Regions from separate parts of the Flavobacterium piscisymbiosum genome, predicted to be linked through region 1. Evidence: riboswitches for the same ligand, from Rfam matches in the RefSeq annotation. Region 1 holds a riboswitch; each other region holds the start of a gene.
What was found. Region 1 has a riboswitch for S-adenosylmethionine ahead of LNP81_RS16940 (TlpA disulfide reductase family protein). Riboswitches for the same ligand answer to the same signal wherever they lie in the genome.
Positions count from the first base shown of each region.

Region 2: another riboswitch for S-adenosylmethionine. It lies ahead of LNP81_RS08240 (alpha/beta fold hydrolase); the one in region 1 lies ahead of LNP81_RS16940 (TlpA disulfide reductase family protein).
Region 3: another riboswitch for S-adenosylmethionine. It lies ahead of LNP81_RS08335 (homocysteine S-methyltransferase family protein); the one in region 1 lies ahead of LNP81_RS16940 (TlpA disulfide reductase family protein).

Region 1 is NZ_JAJJMM010000001.1:3,912,558-3,917,351, forward strand. Features, by position in the region: gene LNP81_RS16920 (NAD(P)H-dependent oxidoreductase) at 1-62, opposite strand, end outside; gene LNP81_RS16925 (winged helix-turn-helix transcriptional regulator) at 214-591, shown strand; gene LNP81_RS16930 (MgtC/SapB family protein) at 849-1,271, shown strand; gene LNP81_RS16935 (BamA/TamA family outer membrane protein) at 1,460-2,530, opposite strand; SAM riboswitch class I at 3,018-3,117, shown strand; gene LNP81_RS16940 (TlpA disulfide reductase family protein) at 3,372-4,352, shown strand; gene LNP81_RS16945 (amino acid permease) at 4,551-4,794, shown strand, end outside.
Region 2 is NZ_JAJJMM010000001.1:1,835,926-1,840,719, reverse strand. Features, by position in the region: gene thrA (bifunctional aspartate kinase/homoserine dehydrogenase I) at 1-2,000, opposite strand, end outside; gene LNP81_RS08240 (alpha/beta fold hydrolase) at 2,002-2,985, opposite strand; SAM riboswitch class I at 3,063-3,171, opposite strand; gene LNP81_RS08235 (hypothetical protein) at 3,361-3,561, opposite strand; gene LNP81_RS08230 (homoserine dehydrogenase family protein) at 4,177-4,794, opposite strand, start outside.
Region 3 is NZ_JAJJMM010000001.1:1,854,788-1,859,581, forward strand. Features, by position in the region: gene LNP81_RS08320 (NAD(P)/FAD-dependent oxidoreductase) at 1-645, shown strand, start outside; gene LNP81_RS08325 (hypothetical protein) at 805-1,617, shown strand; gene LNP81_RS08330 (TfoX/Sxy family protein) at 1,780-2,139, shown strand; SAM riboswitch class I at 2,231-2,345, shown strand; gene LNP81_RS08335 (homocysteine S-methyltransferase family protein) at 2,674-3,678, shown strand; gene LNP81_RS08340 (hypothetical protein) at 3,783-4,373, shown strand.

The DNA.
Region 1 (4,794 bases):
CATCTTTTATTGATTAAAGAATTTTCAAGATTGGGATGTATTATAATTACGAGAGTTTTCATTAAATAAGTATTAAAAATTGCGATTGCAAAGATCAAACTCATTCATAAATACGACAATAAGGGGCGAATTAATCATATAGTGATAAATTAATCACCATGAATTTTAGATGCAAAAACGGCATTTGTCTGTACTTTTGTATTTCTAAAAGAAATGAATATGTATCAGCGAAAAATACCAATCGATTATAATTGCGGACTTAATGTAGCAATGGAAGTAGTGGGTTCTAAATGGAAATTTTGTTTACTCGATGAAATTGCAAAAGGAATAAAACGTCCTAAAGACCTTATCAATGCTGTTAATGGTATTACAAAACGCGTATTGCAAAACCAATTGAAAGAACTTGAATTTCACGGACTTTTAGGAAAAACAATTTATAATGAAATCCCTTTAAAAGTAGAATATTTTCTAACCGAATCAGGAGAATCCCTAATGCCCTTGATTGTTGCTATTGATAAATGGGGATTGGCATTTGCTCCCCAATTAAAAATGATACTTGAAAATCAAATTCTTGAGACTGAAGAACGGTAATATATAAAAGTCCGCCATGACTATCCTAACAGGTTTTCAAAACCTGTTAGGTATTTATTCAACATCAATATCAATATCAAGATAGTAGCTTTATTATAGATGCATTTTATTATTCCTTTTAATTTTAATAATAATCAGAATACCTAACAGGTTTTAAAAAACTTTTAGGATAACACAAAGCGAAACTTTAGAATTTAAATCATCCTGAAAATTCTTATATTTAATGTTTTAAATTTTAGTATTAAAAAGCAAACATCTTGACAACAACTGAATTTTTTACCCGACTCGTAATAGCTTTATTCGCAGGACTCATTATAGGTTTTGAAAGGCAATGGCATCATAAAGAAACAGGATTAAAAACCAATATGCTCGTAGCTACAGGAGCTGCTGCTTTTGTATTATTGTCTATAAAAGTAGCGGCAACAGCACCCAATATCGATGTAACCCGAATTACCGCTCAGGTAGTTATGGGAGTTGGCTTTCTGGGAGCAGGAGTTATTTTTAGAGAAGGCCCCAATGTACACGGACTAAATTCTGCGGCCACAATATGGTGTAGTGCTGCCATTGGTTGTATCGCCGCTTCAGGTTATTTTGCCGAAGCTTTGATTTGTACGGCATTAGTAACCATTGTGAATACAGTTCTGGAGCCGATAGATAAGTGGATGAGGAATAGGAAGTAAGTAGAGGGTAGAATAAAGAGCAAAGAGGAAAGAATAAAGAATAAAGAATAAAGAATAAAGAATAAAGAATAAAGAGTAAAGAATAAAGACAGCGATTAAAAAGTAAAAATCTGCTAAATCTGCTAAATCTGCCAAATCTGCGAGAAAATTATTTTTATATAGCGATTAAATCATTTCATTAAAGCTCTCTAAAAAGCCTCTCCAATTCTAAAATAAAGTCCCCAATCGCCTTTACCAACAGCAGCGTCCAATCCTATGTTGAATTTTTCGTTTTTAAAAGCCCTGTAGCGATAACCTACACCGGCTCCCGGATATAATTTCCAGTTAAAACTTTCTGTATCTGAACCATAAATAGTGGCAACCCCTGCAAATCCTACAAGTCCCATTCTTTTATTAAAATTATAGCGGTATTCAGCCTGTAAATCCATCAATCCGTCGCCGCGATATTTCCCTTCAGAATATCCTCTGATGTCTTCACTACCAATCGTTTGCTGTTGTTCGAAGGCAATATTTCCTAACCCAAACTTACCGGCAAAGCGTGCTGCCAAAACATCCGTTCCGCCTCGCATAGGAAAATATTGATTGTACTCTGAAAGAATTTTGTTAGCGCTAACATCATTTCCGAACCATTCAGGATAATCGAGCCATCGCAATTTTATTTTTTTTCCTTTAGTAGGATAATAAATAGCATCTCTTGTGTCGTACAACATAATCAGCTGTAAACCATTTGTATGCGTGACAGAAGAAGGTTCAATATTATCTTCGTATTTTGTGTCATAATGTGCATAAGCATATCCAAATCCCGCATAAAAAGATTTGAATAGTTTACGCTGAATCGTAAAACTTGCCATTGTTGTTTTAGTTCCGTAGTTGTAAAAATCAGGAACATCAATATCATCTACATAAAACTGTGCATTTTGATTGCCCGTTGCTGCGAAAAATTGCAAACGCCAGGAATCTTCTTTAAAAAAGAATTTGTTAAACGTAGCTATAAAATAGGATTTGTTGGTCGTGTAAACCGCAGATAGACCAGATAAAGATTTAGGCGAAATAGTATCGGTTTTATTCAATTTGTACATCATCATCGGGATAGCGCCAAACATAAAATCCATTGTCCTATTGTAATTAAGATAAGGCATTACATTAAAATCAATATTTTTTTCTGGTTTCTTAGAGGCTATACTATCAGTAGATTTTGTCTGACTCCAAATACCAGAAGACCATAAGAAGATGATTAGGAAAGGTAAGATTTTCTGCATTTTAAATTTACTTTTAAGTTAGTCTTATAAAAAGTGTTTGTGTTCTAAAGCGCATGAAGTGAAGTGATTATAAAAAAAACAGAACAACCATTTTTTACCCTTCATAAAAACTTAAAGATAAATATTTTTTTTTAAAGTTGTAAGAAAAGGTGAGGTCTATGTTCTAAAAAAAAGGCAGCGTTTTTAATTTTACTATTTTTCGAAAGAATCAATTTTTGTACTTTCTTTTTTATTTTGAAAAGCATTTCTTAATAATGTATGATGAAACTTTCATCCCAAAATGCTGGATATTTCAAATAAAATCAAAGCATTTTTAAAAGTATAACAAATTGATATTTTTATTGTTATGGCTTATTTTACTAAGTTTTTTTGTCCTTTACAACTACTTTTGCTATGTATTAATTTAAAATATTTTAAAAAATAAATTTAAACTCTACTAATTACATAGAATTTATATTATATTTGCAGGGTAGAAAAAATCTACATGAACTTATCCAGAAAGACTGAGGGAGTAGGCCCGGTGATGTCTTAGCAACCTGTTGCCAAATAAGGTGCTAAATCCTTCCGCCAACGCGGACAGATAAGATAGATTTCATTAGTAAATCTGCATAAGATCATTAGTATTAAATCATTTATTTTTTAGAATGAAAACTGAACAAATATTACCTGCCTGTCCGGAACAATGTAACTTATTTTCAAAAATAGAAAACCATCTCCTGGTTTTCCGAATGCACTACACGTAACTTTTTTTTAGATCCCATATCTTTTTTATCCATACAATAACAGACCATTTTAATATTGGTTCTGGAATTTCTATGTCCAATTTTTAAAAACAAACCCAATGAAAAAAATAGTAATATTTCTGGCTTTATGCCTTTGCGCAACAACAACTCAGGCACAAGAGGCAAACGTGCAGCTAAAAGGAACAGTTGTCGATACTGTTGCTCAATATGTCTACCTGCAAAAGTTTCACAACAAGATGTTTACTACAATAGATTCGGTAAAAGTTACCGATGGGAAATTCAGTTTTAAAACGAAAGTCAAACTTCCTGAATTGTACGGATTAAGCTTAAATACAGCTGAAAGTCCATTATATATTTTCCTTGAAAAATCTCCAATTACAGTAAAATTAAGTCCTGTTAAATATTATAGCACATCGGTTGTAGAAGGTTCTGCGTCTCAGGATTTATTTAATAATTACAGAAAAACGGCTAATGTTGATATAAGTAAATTTATCACAGAACACCCTGGTTCTCTGGTTTCTGCATATGTGCTGTACCGAAATTGGTCGTATAGACTGAGTCCGGAAGAAATTACTAAGAATATTTCTCTTTTAGATAAAAGTCAGCAAAATTCCACTTACGTGAAAGAACTTCAGGAACTTGTAAAAGTGCTTAACGGATTACAGGTTGGAAAAAAAGCACCAGATTTTGTGTCTAAAGATCCGGAAGGAAAATCGATTCGTTTTTCTGAAAACCTTAAAGGATATACATTGGTAGATTTCTGGGCTTCATGGTGCGGACCTTGCCGAAGAGAAAATCCAAACATTGTAGCCGCTTACAAAGAATATCATGATAAAGGTTTTAATATTGTCGGAATTTCATTAGACAAAAAGAAAGAAAACTGGATAAAAGGAATTCAGGACGATCACTTAGACTGGCTGCATGTTTCGGATTTATTATTCTGGAATAGTGCTATCGCTAAATTATATGGAGTAAGAGCCATTCCTGCCAATTATTTAGTCGATGCAAAAGGTGTTATTGTCGCAAGAAACCTTCATGGAGACGAACTTCAGTCTACACTTAAATCACTTTTAAAATAAAGAACTGCAAACCTGCACGGTTCTTAAAAGTTTGCAGGTTTTGATAATTAATATATTTTTTAAACTCATAGAATACAGTTTTTCTTCGAATTTCCTATTCACTCAATTTCTATGTGTTAGTACTAAACATTACCAGCAGAACAACAATTAATACGCTATCAAAGGCGGGATAAATTGTTTATTCTCAACAATAAAATTATGATATTAAAAAAATCAATAGAAAGATTAGTCTCAGAAAATGAGCAAAATGAAGGAGCAGGATTAAAACGTTCATTAGGTCCAATAAACCTTGTTGCATTAGGAATTGGCGCTATTGTGGGAGCAGGAATATTTTCGCTTACCGGCATTGTAGCAGCCGAAAATGCGGGACCAGCGGTTATTTTATCTTTTATTCTAGCAGCATTTGCCTGTGCATTTTGTGCATTATGCTACGCAGAATATG
Region 2 (4,794 bases), 2.1 Mb from region 1:
AATTTTCTTCCCACATCATTTCCGCATAAATCCTCACGCGGGTCTGGTTCTGTATATCCGTTATCGATTGCTTCTTGCAGAATCTCACTAAACGGAGCGTCTTTTGCAGAGAAATTATTGAATAAATAACTTAATGTTCCCGAGAAAACACCTTTTATTTTTGTGATATTTTCACCCGAAAGGTGCAATAATTTTATCGTATCAATTAATGGTAAACCGGCACCAACATTGGTTTCATACAAATAATTCTTTTGATTTTCTGTCAAAGATTTTCTCAGTTCTTTATAAAAACCATAGCTTAATGTATTGGCCACTTTATTAGATGAAATCAAGTCGAAACTACTCTCAATCAACGAAATATAATTTTCTACAAAAGAAGCACTTGCTGTATTATCAATCGCAATTAAGTTTTCTAAATGGTGTTGGTTCGCGTAAGCAATTACATCATTGATGGTATATTCAAGACCGTCTTTTGCAATATCATTTTTCCAGTTTGAAGTTACTCCATTTTTGTTTAAAAGTAATTTCTTCGAATTGGCAATTGCAAAAACGTTCAACTTGATGTCTTTACGTTTTTCGATTGCAGCAGCCGATTCTAAAATCTGATTGATTAAAGTTCCGCCAACTAATCCGTGACCGAAAATGGCAATGTTGATTTTCTTTGAAACTCCAAAAATCTCTCCGTGAATTACATTTAACGCTTTATTAAGTTCTGATTTTTTAACCACCAAACTCACGTTTTTACCCGTAACGGTGTTGTTGAACAAAATTGGAACTATTTTATTTTTGATTAAAGCGGTGTAAGGCTTATGAAAAGTGCTCAAATCCTGACCAATAATCGAAATAACCGAAACATTATCTGTTACCGTAATTTGGTTTACATCTTTAGAATAAAAATCATTTTCAAACTCTTTTTCTAATTCGATCATGGCCGTTGTTGCTTTATCTGTAGCCACAACCAAGCCAATTCCTCTTTCTGAAGAACCTTGAGAAATGATACTTACACTAATATTGTGATCGCCCATTACTTTGAAAATTCTGGCATCAACGCCAGATTTTCCTAATAATCCGCGTCCTTCAAGATTTACCAATGATAAATTCTCTAAAACCGAAAGTGTTTTGATTCCTTCTTTAGCTGAATCTGAAGTAATTAATGTTCCTCGATTTTCGTGATTGAAAGTATTTAAAATACGAAGCGGGATATTTTTTTCTAATAATGGAATTATTGTTTTAGCATGCAAAATTGTTGCGCCAAAATTCGCTAATTCGTTCGCTTCGTTAAACGAAAGAAATTCGATTTTTTTAGCATCAGCAACCAAATCAGGATTTGCTGTATAAATTCCGTCAACGTGCGTGAAGTTTTGTAATTCTTCGGCATTCAAATAATTTGCGATTAATGATGCTGTATAATTACTACCGTTTCTGCCTAAAGTTGTTGTATCGTTGTTGTTGTTTGAACCAATGAAACCCGTTACGATATTTACCGTTGAACCATTGTGTTCTTTGAAATAATTGACAACATTTTTCTTAGAAAGTTGTTCCAATGGTTGTGCATCACCAAATTTCGAATCAGTTTTTAGCAATTCTCTCGAATCGACAAAGTTTGCCGGAATTCCTTTTTCTTTTAAAATCGCTGTCAACAATTTAGCCGAAAGCAATTCGCCTTTGGATAAAATCTGATCTTTTATTTTATTGCTGTAATCACCAATTAAGCTAACGCCTTCAAAAAGTTTTTCTAAAATAGTAAACTCTTCAGACAAATCGACCTGAGGATAATCTGAAACCTGGTAGGTTTTAAAATTTTCAAATAATGGTTTGTAATTGCCGTTTTTGGAAGCAAGTTTTAAAATATATTCTAATTCATCTGTAGCATTTCCGCGGGCAGAAACTACAACTGCAATTTGTTCTCCTTGATTTACTTTATCAGAAATGATTGAAACTACCTTGTTAAGTCCTTCTCCGTTTGATAACGATTTGCCTCCAAATTTTAATATTTTCATTTTATTTTTCTATTGTTTCTGCCTTAAAAATATCGGCAAGTAAATGATCTAATTGTTTGTACTCGATTAAAAAAGCGTCATGTCCGTGAACCGAATCTATTTCGCTGTAAAAAACATTGTCTTTGAACTTCTTTAATTCCTGAAAAGTTTCGCGATTTTCTTTTGGTGTAAAAAACAAATCAGAGTTGATTCCGATAATATGAATCGCTGCATTTGTTCTGGACATTAAAGTTTCAAAATCTTCGCTGTTTCTGGTAATATCTATGGTTTTGAGCAATTGGTTCATCAGTTTATACGCTGACAATTGGTATCTCTTTTGTAATTTTTCGCCGTGATGCGCCAACCAGCTTTCGATATTAAAAATCGCAAGCTCGTTGTTGATCGTACGTTGAAATTTTTCTTTAAATGATTCAGGAGATCTGTAACACAACATAGCATGTATTCTGGCATCTTCGATAGGTCTCGAAGAATTGTTCAGTATTTGCTCTTGTAAATAACAATTAGCAATCATCCAGTCGGTCGATTTCCAGTCGGTGGCAATCGGGATTAAGCTTTGAGTTATATTAGGTTCTAATGCAAGGATCTCCCAGGCAATTCCTCCGCCAACAGAACCTCCAATAATGGTGTGCAATTGGGCGATATTTAATGCCTCCAGACCTTTTATAAAAATTCTGGCAATATCTCTTGTGGTGAAATCCTGATAGTTTTCTATTACAAACGAATCGTTTCCGTTTCCGGGAACGTCGAATGCTAATACGGTATATTTAAGGGTATCAATTGTTTTTTCGTCGCCAATTAAGTCATTCCACCAGCCATTTTCGCCAGTAACCTGAGCATTTCCGGTCAAAGCATGATTGACCAAAACTATAGGCGCGCTATGCAATGGTAAACCAGAAAGCGTAAAGCTCAATGGCAATAATGGATATGATGCACCACTTTCTGTGATGAAATCTTGAATTATAATGGGACTTAGTATATTTTCCAATTTCAAATCTTTTTATTATTGATTTGTATGTGGAAATATTAGAAAGAAAGTACTAGAGTGAAACTAGAAAATTCTTGTTGTTATCTTTCCACGTTTGGGCGTGGTAGAATGCAGCACCTTCTTCGATTTAACGAAGGGTTGCTAAGGATTCATCGGGTCTAATCCCTCGTCCTTTCTTTATAACATTTTCAATACGTGTTTGAACTTAAAGGTGCAAATTAACTACTTATTTCTTAAACTAACAAATTTTATCGAAACTGATTGCTTAATTTCTTAAACATAATTCAACCAAAAACTATTGTACGCAAAAAATTACCGAACAATTTGCCCAGTAAAATTAAGCAGGTATTCCCCTATTTTATGATACTTTTTGATTTAGATAAAAAGTGTTTCATTTTCTTTTGAATACATCAAAAACAATAATGAATTTGGTTCTTTTTTTTCTGCTATTTTATCAGCCTCCGTGATTCCAAATCTTGGGTGTACCAATTCATTTGCTGGCGGCGGATTGTTTCTTTTAGCTCTTAAGTTTTTCAAAGTAGAAAATGTTCTTGTTATGTAGTTTAATTTGCTCATGATATTTAAGTTTATGTTAGTTTGCGTTTTATAATCTTTATTATTTGTTTAATTTTTTGTTATGGCAACCAAATGGAATAAAAAAACCCTTTTGGATCACAATACCAAAAGGGTTTAAGTTTTATACAACTTATATATACTTTTAGTATCAACAGACGCGTACACAAATACGTGCGACGTTAAACATCTTGTTCATCTGTAGGGATTTATTCATCTTGGATTTACTTGCTATTTTAAAAAATTCTTGCATTTGTTTTATTTTAATAAGCTTCCCGGAAACTGCCGAAATATTTTACTTTTATCTTCTTTTTTTAAATCAATTAAGAAATAAAGTTGTTTCAACTTTTGTCCCGATCGACATAACTATTTTCAGAATATTAAGTTTATTTTTCTGGTAATTTTGAGGTATTACAAATGTGCGAATATTTTTTCAATTATGCAAGTGAGGATCAGCAAATTAATCCTAAAAAACGTTAAAAAACATCATTTTAACGTTAAAAAACATCTTACAAATTTAAGATTTAAAAATATAAGCGTTAAAACCTACAAAAAAATACGTAATGAACTTTCCTGTTTCATTATATCAAAGAACAACTAACTACTATTCGAAACCACTTACAGCCAAACTGCTTCTTTATTTTTAATTTTCTCGGCTACTTTTAAAATGTCAGTTATTATCCCTCTTGAAATGGCCTGCTTACATGCCGAAGCGCTTTGAATTGCTATTGGAACATCTGCATACGATTGTGTGTAGATTTCGAAAATGGTATCTGACCCTTTTAGCTGACCTATGGCTGACCAAACTGGTTCTGAAACTAATTTGACTTCCAGGGTATTTTTCTGCAAATCAAATTCGCCTACATATCTCAGTACATGATTGTCTGCCTGGGTTATTTTGGCAATTTTAAATGATTTGTCGATGGCATCTTTATTAAGAATTCCGTTTTTCTGCAGATGTTCTTCTGTGATAAGCGAATTGATTTTTATATCAGAGAAATCAAAATCCTTCCCAATTTCCCTCGTCAGAATCAATAGTTTCCTTGCGGTATCATTTCCCGATAAATCTTCTTTAAAAGTAGATCTCATTAATCCGAGTAAACTGGCATCTTTTAAAAGAGATGAAAAAGTAGCTTCTTCATTCGCAAAACGATTAAAGACATAACTGAGATTATCAGAGAAAACACCTCGTATCTTGGTAATTTTTTCTCCCGAATAATACAAATCTCTCAAGGT
Region 3 (4,794 bases), 2.1 Mb from region 1:
AAAGGAGTAAAATACTTCATCAAAAATCCGGAGAAATTCAGAGACAAAAGAGTTGTAATTGCCGGAGGAGGAGATTCAGCTTTAGACTGGAGTATCTTCTTAGCCAATGTAGCTTCAGAAGTAACTTTGATTCACCGTAGAAACGAATTTAGAGGAGCTCTAGATTCTGTAGAAAAAGTACAGGAACTTAAAACAGCAGGAAAAATTAAATTAATTACACCTGCAGAAGTTATCGGAATTAATGGTGCTGAGCACGTTGAATCGTTAGATATCGAAGAAAACGGAGCACACCGCAAAATCGAAACAGATTTCTTTATTCCTCTTTTCGGATTGACTCCAAAATTAGGACCAATCGCAGACTGGGGATTAGATATCGAGAAAAATGCTATTAAAGTAAACAACGCATTAGATTACCAAACTAACATTCCTGGAATCTTTGCCATTGGAGACGTTAACACTTATCCAGGAAAATTAAAGTTAATCCTTTGTGGTTTCCACGAAGCAACTTTAATGTGTCAGGCAGCGTACCAAATTATCAATCCAGGTAAAAAATACGTATTGAAATATACAACAGTTTCTGGAGTTGACGGTTTCGACGGAACTCGTAAAGAAGCGCCAAAAGCAGTTGTTAAGGCGATTGTATAAGAGTCTAAGTTGCTAAGGGAATAAGATTCTAAGATTTTATATAGAAGCTCAAACTTTTAAAGTTTGGGCTTTTTTATTACTAAATAAACTTCATAACGCAAAAATAAGAACTGTTATTTTATCTTTATTGAGTAAAAAAGAGGTTTTAAATATTTTTGAATGAAAAATAAGAGCATTGTTTTATTGATTTCTTTCAGTTTTTTACTTGGATGCAAGGAGCAAAAAGAGGAGACTATTTCTGAAAAGCCTGTTGAGACTTTGGTAAATGGATGTTTACCTCGTCTTACGGATGATCCAAAACTTGAAAAAGAGGAAATAATTATTTATGCAGACAACGACGAAGATTCATTAATTATTTCTAAGAATGAAATGAATAAAATTGAAGCACTTTTTCCAGTATTTAAAGCAGATTTCCCTTCAAATCCAAATGAGTCTTATGCGGGAAATTCATGGAAGAAATACATAAATCAAGATGGAAAAGAAGATAGTTTTACATTTGGAAGCGAAGCTGGTCAAGATTATTTTTGTTTAGTTTATACGTATTACCTTAAACAAAAAAATGGAAACGAAAAATTTAAAAAAGAAAGAGAAACATTAATTGAGTTATATAGAGCGGTTAATGGACTTTATCAAGGTTTAAATTATGGAGGTACATATTTTGGACATCAACATAAAAGATTAAATGCTGATGCTGAATACTCCATCTATCAATTAGTAATTGGCAAGGAATATTATGAGAAAAAATATGATTTTAAAAAACAGAAAAAATTATATATCCAATCTTTAATACAATATGTTGCGGACGAAGAAAGTCAGAATTCTTATAACGAAGAAGATCGAATAGAGGGTAATGGGAAAAACACTAGAAGAGCAAAAGAGCTTCAAAAGAGAATAGATATTTTGCAAAAATTAATTACAAATTATTTCTACCTAAATCAAGTTCAAAATTTTGAAATAACATATTACAAATAAAGCGTTTATGAAAGATTGGTTTGAAAATTTATCGAAAGATGAAAAAGAAGAAATTTAAAAGAGACTTAGACAAGCAGAACCTTTCTCGTTTACAGTCTTTTATGAAATATTAATTTTAAAACTTAGTATCTTAGCAACTCAGAATTTCAGAACCTTAAAAAAATGGCTTTCGACGAAGATAACGCACAAAGAATCCGAACGTTTCTACAATATAAAGAAGCAGGCTTTTTCGAAAAGAAAATGTTTGGCGGACTTGTTTTTATGGTAGACAATAAAATGTGCTGCGGAACCCAACTTGACAAACAAACGGGAGAAAATCTTTTACTTTGCAGAATTGATGATAATGCCTATGCAGATGCAATAGAAAGAGACGATATAATACCAATGTCAAGCTCTGAAAGACCAATGAAAAACTATATTTTCGTTACCGAAAATGGCTGGCAAAGAAATAAGGATTTAGAGTTTTGGTTACAGCTTTGTTTAGATTTTAATCCTTTAGCGAAAGCGAGTAAGAAAAAATAACAACCAGAATCCCTGCAACTTAGAAACTTAAAAAAACATTTGCAAGTAGCAAGGCTATTTCATACCTTTGCCCTGTTCTTAAAATTATTGAAAGTTATCACGAAAGGCGGAGGGATAGACCCGATGAAACCTTAGCAACCCTTTATCTTAAAGAAGGTGCTAAATTCTACTTAATACAAATTCATAGTATTTAAGATAGATAACACAAATACATAAAGTATTTCCCAAAACTCTTCCTGACAACCATACAATATTATTTTACTGAATTCAGTATTATGAGCGAATCATTGACGCATTTTTTGCTGTCATCGTTCCCGCTTTCGCCTATATCTCTCCGTTGCACTACGAGGATACCGGCTTAATCGGGGCTAGTTAGCTTACAATAGTGATTTTTTGGAATTAATGTGAATCAAAACACGTATTCTAACAGGTTTTCATCCCGAGGCTTCGGGACTGTTAGGTATGTTTTAATAATAGAATAAAAAACTTAGCATCTTAGTACCTCAGTACCTTAGCAGCTAAAAGCTAAAAGACATGGCAATAACAATTCAGGAAGCAATAAAAAAAAATATCCTAATCCTTGACGGAGCAATGGGAACAATGTTGCAGCGCTATAATTTCTCCGAAGAAGATTTTCGTGGAGAGCGTTTCAAGGATTTTCCGCATCCCTTAAAAGGAAACAACGATTTACTATCCATAACACAACCACAAGCAATTCGCGATGTTCACGCTGCTTATTACGAAGCCGGCGCAGACATCGTAGAAACCAATACTTTTTCAGGAACTACGATCGGTATGGCCGACTATTTCCTGGAAGATTTGGTTTACGAATTAAACTACGAATCGGCTAAAATTGCACGAGAAGTAGCCGATGAATTCACCGCTAAAAACCCAGACAAACCACGTTTTGTAGCTGGTTCAATCGGACCAACAAACCGTACGGCAAGTATGTCACCAGACGTAAATGATCCGGGTTATAGAGCCGTAACATTTGATGATTTGCGTATTGCCTACAAACAACAAGTAGAAGCTTTAATGGATGGTGGCTGCGATTTACTTTTGGTGGAAACCATTTTCGATACCTTAAATGCAAAAGCTGCACTTTTTGCAATCGAAGAAGTAAAAGACGAACGTAATCTTGATATTCCAATTATGGTTTCGGGAACGATTACCGACGCATCAGGAAGAACACTTTCTGGACAGACGGTTGAAGCGTTTTTGATTTCGGTATCACATATTCCGTTATTGAGTGTTGGTTTCAATTGCGCTCTTGGAGCCGATTTATTGAAGCCATACTTGAAAACATTATCTCAGCATACACAATTCAACGTTTCGGCACACCCAAATGCAGGATTGCCAAACGCATTCGGGCAATATGATGAAACGCCGGAACAAACTCAGGCTTTAATTAAGGAATATTTAGACGATAATTTAATCAACATAATTGGTGGTTGTTGCGGAACTACTCCGGATCACATCAGATTAATTGCTGAAGTAGCGAAGGATTATAAGCCACGTGTGGCGCCAGTAATTGCATAAACATTTCCGTTTCCTGCAAGGTTTTTAAAACCTTGTAGGTATGATTTTAAGAAAAAATAAAGTTCAATTTGAGAGATCACAAAATTTTATAAGATAAAGAAAGTATGGAGAATAAGAGAGTTCATTATATTTTAATACCAATTTTATTATTATTTGCTATATATTCTTATAAAAAGTTGAATAAAAATGAAGAAATTCAAGAAAAATCAGCAGTTGAAACATTAGAGCCAAAGGATGTAAAAACTGAAATAAAAATAAAACTTGAAACTTCAGATTCCATAGTTCAAATAGGAAATTGTTATTCATATGAAGAAGATGGCAATTATTATGGTGTTGTTTTGATTAAATATGAAGATGATGATTTATATACAGTTGCGTTATTAGATAAACCGGAGAATCAGGAATTGAAAAAGAATAATTTTCTTGATGGATCATTAATATGCACTAGTAATCACATGCTTCCTCTTGGAACTTACGGCCTGTCAACAGGTTTTTTTATGAAAGAAGATTTAAATGTATTTCAAAAAAACTTTAAATATGTGTGTCATTTAGATTTAGATGATTCTAAAATAGAAATTAATGGAGGAGGTAGTTTAATTTTTAATCAAACCGTTTCAATAAAAGACTTACGTGTGAATAGACTTTTAAAAGAAATGAAGCGATACACAGAACCAACGAGTAAATATTTGAATTAGGAATTTTAATTGAAAAAGATATTCTTTTTTTAAAATATAAATTTAAGTTCCGGAGGAACGAAATGTTGGTAGCGACGGAATTTATTCCGTTGAAAATGATGAACGATTCAAAACAAAGTTCCGTAGGAACGAAATGTTTATAGCAACGTAGGAACGACATATAATACGTTCAAAGATTTTAAAAAAGACAATTAAAATAGTGAAAAAATAAATCGTCTTTTGAAACGGATACCGCGTGAGGGATAGAAGAGGATAGCCCACAGCCTGACGCAGGAAGTGCGAGGACTAGGAACGAATAGCCCGGTTCGCCTTTTTCGGCGAACACGCCCAAAAAAAATTATAGAGATAAAAGGTCTTCGAACCTTATAAAAAATAGAATAAAAAAACTCAGAATCTAAGCTACTTAGAATCTTAGTAACTT